2 regions of the Bradyrhizobium sp. Kon37 genome follow, and region 1 is predicted to be linked to the other one. Evidence: predicted binding sites of a transcription regulator. Region 1 holds the regulator's gene; the other holds the start of a gene.
What was found. The regulator PhoB, encoded in region 1, activates phosphate uptake and scavenging genes when phosphate is short. The targets are predictions, from matches to a motif close to TGTCATNNANCTGTCAT.
Positions count from the first base shown of each region.

Region 2: a site for PhoB is predicted at 2,508-2,524, ahead of AC0L3J_RS32315 (UDP-2,3-diacylglucosamine diphosphatase). Genes of this name have one in related genera too.

Region 1 covers NZ_JBVVOY010000001.1:275,749-281,071, forward strand. Annotated here, with positions in the region: gene argF (ornithine carbamoyltransferase) at 166-1,101, opposite strand; gene AC0L3J_RS01435 (acetylornithine transaminase) at 1,101-2,303, opposite strand; gene AC0L3J_RS01440 (GcrA family cell cycle regulator) at 2,759-3,271, shown strand; gene phoB (phosphate regulon transcriptional regulator PhoB) at 3,473-4,180, opposite strand; gene phoU (phosphate signaling complex protein PhoU) at 4,204-4,920, opposite strand; gene pstB (phosphate ABC transporter ATP-binding protein PstB) at 4,931-5,323, opposite strand, start outside.
Region 2 covers NZ_JBVVOY010000028.1:11,076-16,398, forward strand. Annotated here, with positions in the region: gene AC0L3J_RS32295 (CHRD domain-containing protein) at 1-79, opposite strand, end outside; gene AC0L3J_RS32300 (c-type cytochrome) at 235-1,164, shown strand; gene AC0L3J_RS32305 (Lrp/AsnC ligand binding domain-containing protein) at 1,188-1,433, opposite strand; gene thiD (bifunctional hydroxymethylpyrimidine kinase/phosphomethylpyrimidine kinase) at 1,563-2,363, shown strand; gene AC0L3J_RS32315 (UDP-2,3-diacylglucosamine diphosphatase) at 2,548-3,360, shown strand; gene AC0L3J_RS32320 (glycosyltransferase family 4 protein) at 3,374-4,417, shown strand; gene AC0L3J_RS32325 (threonine/serine dehydratase) at 4,481-5,323, shown strand, end outside.

The DNA of each region.
Region 1 (5,323 bases):
ACGATACAGCAAATTCAGTGTCGTCCTGGCGAAAGCCAGGACCCATTACCCCAGGGAGAAGTCGCGGCATGCGATGAATGTCCGATCTTCGCCAAACCACGGCCGGTGGTAATGGGTCCTGGCTTTCGCCAGGACGACGATCCAAAGCTACTTCACCGGCCCGCGTTACTTCACCGCGTCGAAGCACCAGGCCAGAATGCCCTTCTGCGCGTGGAGGCGGTTTTCGGCCTCGTCGAACACGACGGATTGCGGACCGTCGATCACCTCGTCGGTGACCTCCTCGCCGCGATGGGCGGGCAGGCAGTGCATGAACAGCGCATCGGGCTTGGCCAGCGACATCAGCTGGGCATTGACCTGATAGGGCTTGAGCACGTTATGGCGGTGCTCGCCTTCCTTGTCGCCCATCGACACCCAGGTGTCGGTCACGACACAATCGGCGCCCTTCACGGCGGCTTCGGCATCGGTGCCGAGCATGATCGGCGCGCCGGTCGCCTTGATGAAGTCGCGCATCGCCTTTTTCGGCGCGAGCTCCGGAGGCGTCGCGACATTGAGCTGGAACTTGAAGCGCTCGGCGGCGTGCGCCCAGGACGCCAGCACGTTGTTGTCGTCGCCGGTCCAGGCCACGGTCTTGCCCTCGATCGGGCCGCGATGCTCCTCGTAGGTCATGAGGTCAGCCATCACCTGGCAGGGATGCGAGCGCCGCGTCAGGCCGTTGATGACGGGCACGGTGGCGTTTGCCGCAAGCTCCAGCAGGGCATCGTGATTGAGGATGCGGATCATGATGGCGTCGACATAGCGCGACAGCACGCGCGCGGTGTCGGCGATGGTCTCGCCGCGGCCGAGCTGCATCTCGGCGCCGGTGAGCATGATGGGCTCGCCGCCAAGCTGGCGCATGGCGACATCGAACGACACCCGCGTCCGCGTCGAGGGGCGCTCGAAGATCATCGCCAGCGTCTTGCCTTCGAGCGGCCTGACCGGCTGATGCGCCTTCTGCTTCGCCTTCATCGCGGTGGACGCGGCGAGCATGCGCTTGAGCTCCGACAGCGGCAGCTCGTTGATGTCGAGGAAGTGCTTCGGTGCTTTATCGGGCGACTTGCTCATCAGCTTGCCGCCCGCTTGTTGCCGGACAAGGCCGTGCAGGCGCGCTCGAGCCGCCCGACGCTGTCCTCGATCTCGGCTTCGGTGACGATCAAAGGCGGCAGGAAACGCACGACATTGTCGCCGGCGCCGACGGTGAGCAGCTTTTCGGCGCGCAAGGCGGCAACGAGATCACCGGAAGGCACCACGGCCTTGATGCCGATCAGGAGGCCCTCGCCGCGCACTTCGCTGACGACATCGCCGTGACGGTCGATCACGGAGGCGAGCTTCTGCTTGAGCAGCAGCGACATCCTCTGCACGTGGTCGAAGAAGCCGGGCTTGAGCATGACGTCGAGCACGGCGTTCGCCGCCGAGATCGCGAGCGGATTGCCGCCGAAGGTCGAACCGTGCGAGCCCGGCGTCATGCCGGACGCCGCTTCCGCGGTCGCAAGGCAGGCGCCGATCGGGAAGCCGCCACCGAGCGCCTTGGCCAGCGACATCACGTCGGGTTCGACGCCAAGGCGGCGGTATGCGAACAGATCGCCGGTGCGGCCCATGCCGGTCTGCACCTCGTCGAAGGCGAGCAACAGACCCTTCTCGTCGCAGAGCTGGCGCAACGCCCTCAGGAAGGCGGGCGTTGCCGAACGCACACCGCCTTCGCCCTGGATCGGCTCGATCAGGATGCCGGCGGTCTGCGGACCGATCGCCTTTTTCACCGCGTCGAGATCGCCATGAGCAACCTGGTCGAAGCCCTCCATCGGGGGTCCGAAACCTTCGAGATATTTTGCCGAACCCGTCGCAGCCAGCGTCGCCAGCGTGCGGCCATGGAAGGCGCCTTCGAAGGTGATCATGCGATAGCGGTCGGGATGGCCCTTCGCGGCGTGATAACGGCGCACGACCTTGATCACGCATTCCAGCGCTTCGGCGCCGGAATTGCAGAAGAACACGAAGTCCGCGAAACTCTCATTGCACAGGCGCGCGGCGAGCTTTTCGCCGTCCGGGCTCTGGAACAGGTTCGACATGTGCCAGAGCTTCGTGGCCTGCTCCTGCAACGCCGCGACCAGCGCCGGATGGGCATGGCCGAGCGCATTCACCGCCACCCCGGAGGTGAAATCGAGATAGCGCTCGCCATTGGTCGCGATCAGCCAGCAGCCTTCGCCACGCTCGAAACCGAGGTCGGACCTGGCGAAAACGGGGAGCAAATGCGGCGCTGCGCTGTTAGTCATGACGGTCACTTGAATGTTGCGGACGGTGTGTGCGTGCATTGCGCAACGCACCATCGACCGGCCCGGAAAACGAAACGTGCCGCCTCTTGAGGGCGGCACGCACGACTATCTTAGGCCTGGTGAAACGGGTGTCAATGCCGCCCGGAAAGCCTCGCGAAACGCTGAATCCGTAGTCTTGCGGTGCCGATTTTGCGGGATTTAGCCACGGAACATGTGGAAGCGAGTCGGCGGACTCTTGCGCGGGAGTCACGCCATATTGTAGCGTTTGGATTGTCAGATACGACATCTCGTGCAGTGGTTCTGATCTTTAAGTCCTTATGTACCGGCGTAAACGTTCGGGCGTTCAAGACGCGCCCGGCGAGCCTTAAGGGATTCTGACGGCACGGGTTTTTGAAGGCTTAGGCATTCGCTGCGAGGCCCCAGGATGGCTGGCGCGCAGCGAGGGAAAGGGTGCAATGACGGTTTTGACCTGGTCCGATGATCGCGTCGAGCAGCTGAAAAAGCTCTGGGAGGCCGGACTTTCGGCCAGCCAGATCGCGGCGGAGCTCGGCAATGTGACCCGCAATGCCGTGATCGGCAAAGTGCACAGGCTCGGCCTTTCGGGCCGCGCCAAGAGCCCATCGTCGGCAGCGCCGCGGCCGCGCAAGGCGCGCCCCGCGCAGCACATGATGCGGGTGAGCCGCCCGATCTCGCGCGGCAACACCGCGCTGGCGCAGGCCTTCGAGGTCGAGGCTGAGCCGGATCCGGTCACCTACGACAACGTGGTGCCGATGAGCCAGCGCCTGTCGCTGCTGGAATTGAACGAGGCGACCTGCCACTGGCCGGTCGGCGATCCCTCGAGCCCTGACTTCTTCTTCTGCGGTGGACGGGCGCTGTCCGGCCTGCCCTATTGCGCCCAGCACTCGCGCGTTGCGTACCAGCCGGCGTCAGATCGGCGCCGCGCACCGGTGAAGCCGGGTCCGCGGTAATCACGGCAAGTCGTCGCGCGAAGGTTCAATTTCAGTGTCGTCCTGGCGAAAGCCAGGACCCATACTCCGAGCACGCAGTAGTCGTGCGAAAGGGTCACTCCGAGTCTTCGCCAAACCACGTTCGGTGGTTATGGGTCCCGGATCAGCGCTCGCTTCGCTCGCTTGTCCGGGACGACGGCTGAGAACCTCAAGCCTGCAACCCTACACCTGCTCCGCCTTGGCAAAACGATCATCCAGCGCGTAGCCTGCGCCGCGGACGGTGCGGATCGGATCCTGCTCGCGGCCGAGATTGAGCAGCTTGCGCAGTCGGCCGATATGGACGTCGACGGTGCGCTCGTCGATATAGATGTCGCGGCCCCAGACGCTGTCGAGCAGCTGCTCGCGCGAGAACACCCGCCCCGGGTGCTCCAGGAAGAACTCCAGCAGGCGATATTCGGTCGGACCTAGATCGATCGGCCGGCCCGAGCGCGCCACGCGGCGCTTGTCGCGGTCGAGCTCGATGTCGCCAAAAGCAAGCACGGTGGCGAGCCGCTCGGGGCTTGCGCGCCGCAGCAGGCCTTTCACGCGCGCCAGCAGCTCCGGCACCGAGAACGGCTTGACGATGTAATCGTCGGCGCCGGTCGCAAGACCCCGCACCCGCTCGCTCTCCTCGCCGCGCGCGGTGAGCATGATGATCGGGAGCTGCTTGGTCTCGGGACGGGTGCGAAGCCGACGGCACAATTCGATGCCTGACAGGCCCGGCAGCATCCAGTCGAGCACGATCAGATCGGGAATGTGCTCCTTGAGGCGGGTGTCGGCGTCGTCGCCGCGCATCACCGTCTCGACGTCATAGCCGTCGCCTTCGAGGTTGTAGCGGAGAAGCTCGGTCAGGGCTTCCTCGTCCTCAACCACCATAATGCGTGCGCCCATCGGGTCGTCGCTCCTTAAGTCTTTCAGGTGTTCGGTACCGTGTTGGCAAAGGTCGTCATGTCGCCCTTCGGCCGCTTGTCGGTGATCGCCTGGCCCTCGATCATGTAGAACACGGTCTCGGCGATGTTAGTGGCGTGATCGCCGATCCGCTCGATGTTCTTGGCGCAGAACATCAGATGGATGCAGAACGAGATGTTGCGCGGATCCTCCATCATGTAGGTGAGGAGCTCGCGGAACAGCGAGGTGCAGATGGCGTCGACCTCCTCGTCGCCCTTCCACACCGCCATCGCCGCCGGCAAATCATGCGCGGCATAAGCGTCCAGCACCGACTTGACCTGCTGCTGGACGAGGTCGGTCATGTGCTCGAGGCCGCGGAACAGCTTGAGCGGATGGAAGTCCGTCTCCAGCGCTGCGACGCGCTTGCCCATGTTCTTGGCGAGGTCGCCGATGCGCTCGAGATCGGTCGCGACGCGCATGGCGCCGACGATTTCGCGCAGATCGACCGCCATCGGCTGGCGACGTGCGATGGTGAGCACCGCGCGCTCCTCGATGCGCTTCTGCAGCGCGTCGAGCTCGGTGTCGATGGCGACGACGCGCTGGCCGAGCGGGACGTCGCGGCGGATCAGCGCGTCGACGGACTCGACGATCATGCGCTCGGCGATGCCACCCATCTCGGCGACCAGGCGCGTGAGTTCCTGGAGGTCGGTGTCGAAGGCCTTTGCGGTATGTTCAGAACCCATGTCGCGTCTCCTAGCCGAACCGGCCGGTGATGTAATCCTGCGTGCGCCGGTCGGTCGGCGACGTGAAGATCTTGCTGGTGTCGTCGAACTCGATCAGCTCGCCGAGATACATGAACGCGGTCTTGTCGGAGACGCGCGCCGCCTGCTGCATGTTGTGGGTGACGATCGCGATCGTGTAATCCTCGGACAGCTCCTGGATCAGCTCCTCGACCTTGGCGGTCGAGATCGGGTCGAGCGCCGAACAGGGTTCGTCGAACAGGATCACCTCGGGCCGCACCGCGACGGTGCGGGCGATGCAGAGGCGTTGCTGCTGGCCGCCGGAGAGCGACAGGCCAGAGGCGTTGAGCTTGTCCTTGACCTCGTTCCACAGCGCGCCGCCGCGCAGCGCCTTCTCGACGCGGCC
Region 2 (5,323 bases), on a different contig from region 1:
CTTTCAGCTTTTCGGCGCTGGCCGAACCCGCAAAAGCAACGGCGCCAAGCACTGACATGGCAATGACGATCTTGTTCATGATTTTTCTCCCTGCTGAACCCGTTTGGGCTGCCAAACTTCCAACAGCCGGCATTTCAGTTTATTCCCGTTTCTGGCCGCGGTGGGCTAAATTCTTCGTGGCTGGAGCCGCGAGGACATCGGTCATAAGCTTCGCCGCGACGACGAAAGGACCGTATGTTGCGACGAACAATCTCCGTGGCGTTGCTCGCCGTGCTCGCTGCAGTGGGCGTCTATTGGTGGCTCAGCGCGCCGGAGGTGGCGGCCGCCGGCACCGCGCCCGCCCGCGCCCCTGATCTTGCCAATGGCGAGGTGATGTTCAACGCCGGCGGCTGCGCCTCATGCCATGCCGTCCCCGACCAGCCCGATCGTCTCAGGCTCGGCGGCGGCGTCGCGATCAAGTCGCCGTTCGGAACGTTCTACGCGCCGAACATCTCCTCCGATGCGACCGACGGCATCGGCAAATGGAGCGAGGCCGAATTCGTCAATGCGGTGATGCACGGGGTCTCGCCGGACGGACGGCATTATTTTCCGGCCTTTCCCTACACGTCCTATCAGCACGCCAGGCGCGAGGACGTGCTCGATCTCTTTGCGTACCTGAAAACGCTGCCGGCCGTTGCAGGCAAGGTGCGCGACCACGACGTGCGCTTTCCGTTCAATATCCGGCGCAACGTCGGCATCTGGAAGTTCTTATTTCTGGACGGCAAGCCCTTCGTCGCCGACAGCGCGAAGTCGCCGCAGTGGAATCGCGGCGCCTATCTCGTCAACAGTTTTGGCCATTGCGCGGAGTGCCACAGCCCGCGCAACGCGCTCGGCGGCATCATGGCCGGACAACGCTTCGCCGGTGGGCCCAATCCGGAAGGCGAGGGGTGGGTCCCCAACATCACCCAGAAGGGCCTCGGCGAGTGGAGCGCGAAGGATATTGCGTATTTCCTGAAGACCGGCGAATTGCCCGACGGCGACAGCGTCGGCGGCGCGATGACGCGGGTGATCAAGAACACCTCGCAATTGCCGGACGACGATCTCGCGGCGATGGCGGACTATCTCAAATCGCTGCCGCCGGTGGACGGTCCGCCGCGTCCCAAGCGCAAGGAGGGCGGCGCCTGATCAGGCCCGCCCTTTCCGGACGGTCAACTCGCGCCAAACGCCTTGAAGGTGATGATGGTGAGGGTGTCCTGGATGCCGGGCAGCACCTGCACCTTTTCGTTGACGAAGTGGCCGATATCGGTGTCGTTGTCGACGTAGAACTTCACCAGCAGGTCGTATTGCCCGGCTGTGGAATAGATCTCGGAGGCGATCTCGGCTTCGGCAAGCGCATTGGCGACCACATAGGATTGGCCGAGCTTGCATTTGATCTGGACGAAAAAGGGAACCATCGCGGTCACTCCGAAAGCATATCTGGCGGCTAATAGGCCAAACCCGGCCGGATTTAGCAAGCGAACTTGCTGGGCTTGGAAAGGCGCGCTAGGACGGGCCATGGCTTCGAAAACGCTGAAGATCGCCCCATGACGACGCCCGTCGCGCTGACCATTGCCGGCTCCGATTCGAGCGGCGGCGCCGGCATCCAGGCCGACCTGAAGACCTTTGCCGCGCTCGGCGTTTTTGGCGCGTCCGCCATCACGGCGCTGACCGCGCAGAACACCCGCGGCGTCACCGGCATTCATGCGGTGCCCGCCGAATTCGTCACCGCGCAGATCGACGCGGTGTTTTCCGATCTCGAGGTCGGCGCGGTCAAGATCGGCATGGTGGCGCAAGCCGCCAGCATCGATGCGATCGCGGCCGCGCTGTCGCGCTGGGCGCCCCGACATATCGTGCTCGATCCCGTGATGGTGGCGACATCGGGTGATCGCCTGCTCGCCTCCGAAGCCGTCGACGCCCTGCGCATCAAACTGATGCCGCTGGCCTCGGTGATCACACCCAATCTGCCCGAGGCCGCGGCTCTGCTCGGCGAACCGGTCGCGGCCAGCGAGGCCGAGATCGAGAGCCAGGGGCGCCGGCTGCTGGCGCTCGGCTGCCGGGCGGTCCTGATCAAGGGCGGGCACGGCGAGGGCGCCGAGAGCATCGACTATCTCGTCGATGCCAGCACCACGATCGCGCTCGCCGCGCCGCGCGTTGCCACTCGCAACACCCATGGCACCGGCTGCTCGCTGTCCTCGGCGGTCGCCGCGGGGCTCGCCAGAGGCGAGGATCTCGAGCGCGCCGTGCGCAACGCCAAGACCTGGATCAGCGCGGCGATCGCGGCCGCCGATCGCTTCAGCGTCGGCCACGGCCACGGCCCGATCCATCATTTCCATAAGTTTTACTGAACGCCGGTCGCGAGCGCGCCGCGGTTCCGGGTTCTTCCGGAGCCGCTGCGACGCCATGTCGCCTGATTGTCGCATGCGACTGATATTCGCGGGGTGGGCGAGGCAAGCGCGATTCGTATCCGAAGGTGCCTCAAAGGTTCAATTGGTCATCCCCCTGTCACGGGACATTGTTACAGGCTGGCGCATGGGAAGTTACGATGTGAGTGACGAGAGCCCGGAGCGGCGCTTTCGCACGTTGTTCATCTCCGACGTTCATCTCGGAGCCCGCGGTTCTCAAGCCGACCTTCTGCTCGACTTCCTGCGTTTCCATGATGCCGACACGATCTATCTCGTCGGCGATATCGTCGACGGCTGGGCGCTGAAATCGAGCTGGCATTGGCCGCAATCGCATAACGACCTGGTCCAGAAGCTTTTGCGCAAGGCGCGCAAGGGCGCCAAGGTCATCTACATTCCCGGAAATCACGACGAGTTCCTGCGCAACTATTACGGCACGCATTTCGGCGGCATCGACGTGGTCGAGAACACCGTCCACACCGGCGCGGACGGCAAGCGCTATCTCGTCATCCATGGCGACATCTTCGACCTCGTGGTGCAGAACGCACGCTGGCTCGCTCATCTCGGCGACAAGGCCTACGACTTCGCGATCCAGCTCAATCGCTTCGTCAACTTCTTCCGGCGCATGTTCAAGGTGCCCTATTGGTCGCTGTCGCAATGGGCCAAGCAGAAGGTCAAGAACGCGGTCAACTATATCGGCGCGTTCGAGCAGGCGCTCGCCGCGGAAGCGCGGCGCCACGACGCCGACGGCGTGATCTGCGGCCACATTCATTACGCGGTGATCCGCGACGAGGGCGGCATCCGCTACATGAATTGCGGCGACTGGGTCGAGAGCTGCACGGCGCTGGTCGAGCACGACGACGGCCATTTCGAGATCATCACCTGGGCGGATCAGGCCGAGAAGCCGGCACAGGTCCCGCAGGTCGCAGCCAGAGCTGCATGACAAGGCTAGCCTGATGCGCATCCTGGTCGCAACCGACGCCTGGCACCCGCAAGTCAACGGTGTGGTTCGGACGCTGACCAAGCTTGCTGACGGTGCCAAAAGCTTCGACGTCGAATTCTCGTTCCTGACGCCGCAATCGTTCCGCACCTTTGCGATGCCGAGCTATCGGGACGTGCGGCTGGCCATGCCGCGGCCGGGCAGAATCGCGAAGCTGATCGAAGAGGCGCACCCGGACAGCATCCACATCGCGACGGAGGGTCCGATCGGCCTGATGGTTCGGCGCTATTGCCGCCAGCGCAAGCTGCCCTTCACGACCAGCTTCCACACCCGCTTTCCCGAATATGTCCGCGCCCGCGTGCCGGTGCCGGGCTCGCTGATCTGGCGGGCGCTGCGCCGATTCCACAGCCCCAGCCGCGCCGTGATGGCGGCAACGCCGGCGCTTGCTTGCGAGCTGACCGAGCGCGGCTTCGACAATGTCGTGCTGTGGCCGCGCGGCGTCGACACCCATCTGTTCCATCCCCGCGCGATCGACCTGTGCCTGCCGGCGCCGGTGTTCCTCTCGGTCGGCCGGGTCGCGGTGGAGAAGAATCTCGAGGCGTTCCTCGACCTCGACCTGCCCGGCACCAAGGTGATCGTCGGCGACGGTCCGGCGCGTGTCGCGCTGGAGGAGGCCTATCCGGCCGCGATCTTCCTCGGCGAGAAGCACGGGGAGGAACTGGCGGACATCTATGCTGCCGCCGATGTCTTCGTGTTTCCGAGCAAAACCGACACCTTCGGCCTCGTCCTGCTCGAAGCGCTTGCGAGCGGCCTGCCGGTCGCGGCGTTTCCGGTGAAGGGGCCCCGCGACGTGATCGGCGATGCGCCGGTCGGCGCGCTCGATCACGATCTGCGCAGCGCCTGCTTCGCCGCGCTGGACATCTCCCGGCAGGAGTGTGTCGAATTCGCCGCCAACTACACCTGGGAGGCCTCGGCCCGGGCCTTTATCGACAGCATTTTGGCGGTCGGTGCGGTGCTGCCGGGCCGGAACGGGGCGGAGCCGGCGCGATTCGTCGCCTGAGAGCCCAGAATGCTCGCGCGGAGATGCCTTGCCCGCGCCTCATCCGCCGCGATAACATCAGGCATGACAGAACAGCTCCTTCCGATCGGCCCTGCCGATATTGATGCCGCAGCGCGCGTGATCGCACCCTTCGCCGTCCGCACCCCGCTGCTGTCCTTTCCCGTGCTCAACGAACGCGTCGGCGCAAAGGTCTATCTCAAGCCGGAGATGCTCCAGCGCACCGGCTCGTTCAAGTTCCGCGGCGCCTTCAACAAGGTCGCCTCGATCCCGCAGGACAAGCGCGCCGGCGGCGTCGTGGCGTTCTCCTCCGGCAACCACGCCCAGGGCGTGGCGGCGGCGGCCAAGATCCTCCACATGCAGGCGACCATCGTAATGCCCGCGGATGCGCCATTGTCGAAGCGCGAGCGCACCAAATCCTACGGTGCCGAGGTCGTGCTGTACGACCGCGACCGCGACGACCGCGAGGCGATCTCGCGCGGCATCGCCGAGAAGCGCGGTGCAACGCTGGTCAGGCCCTATGACGATCCCTTCGTGATCGCCGGCCAAGGCACCGCCGGCCGCGAGATCGCCGAGGACATGGCGGCGCTCGGCCTCAGCCCCGACATCGTGGTGGCGCCAGCCTCCGGCGGCGGCCTGATCGCCGGCGTCGCAACGGCTGTGAAGGCGCGTTTTCCGCTGGCGCAAATCGTCGTCGCCGAACCCGAGGCTTTCGACGATCACGGCCTGTCGCTGACCGCAGGTCATCGCGAGCCGCACGGGCCGGCAGGCCGCACCATCTGCGATGCGCTGATGGCCCTGATCCCCGGCGAGATGACGTTCGCGATCAACAGCAAGCTGCTCGCGCGCGGCGTGACCGCGTCGGACAAGGAAGTCGGCGCGGCCGTGGCGTTTGCCTATCGCGAGCTG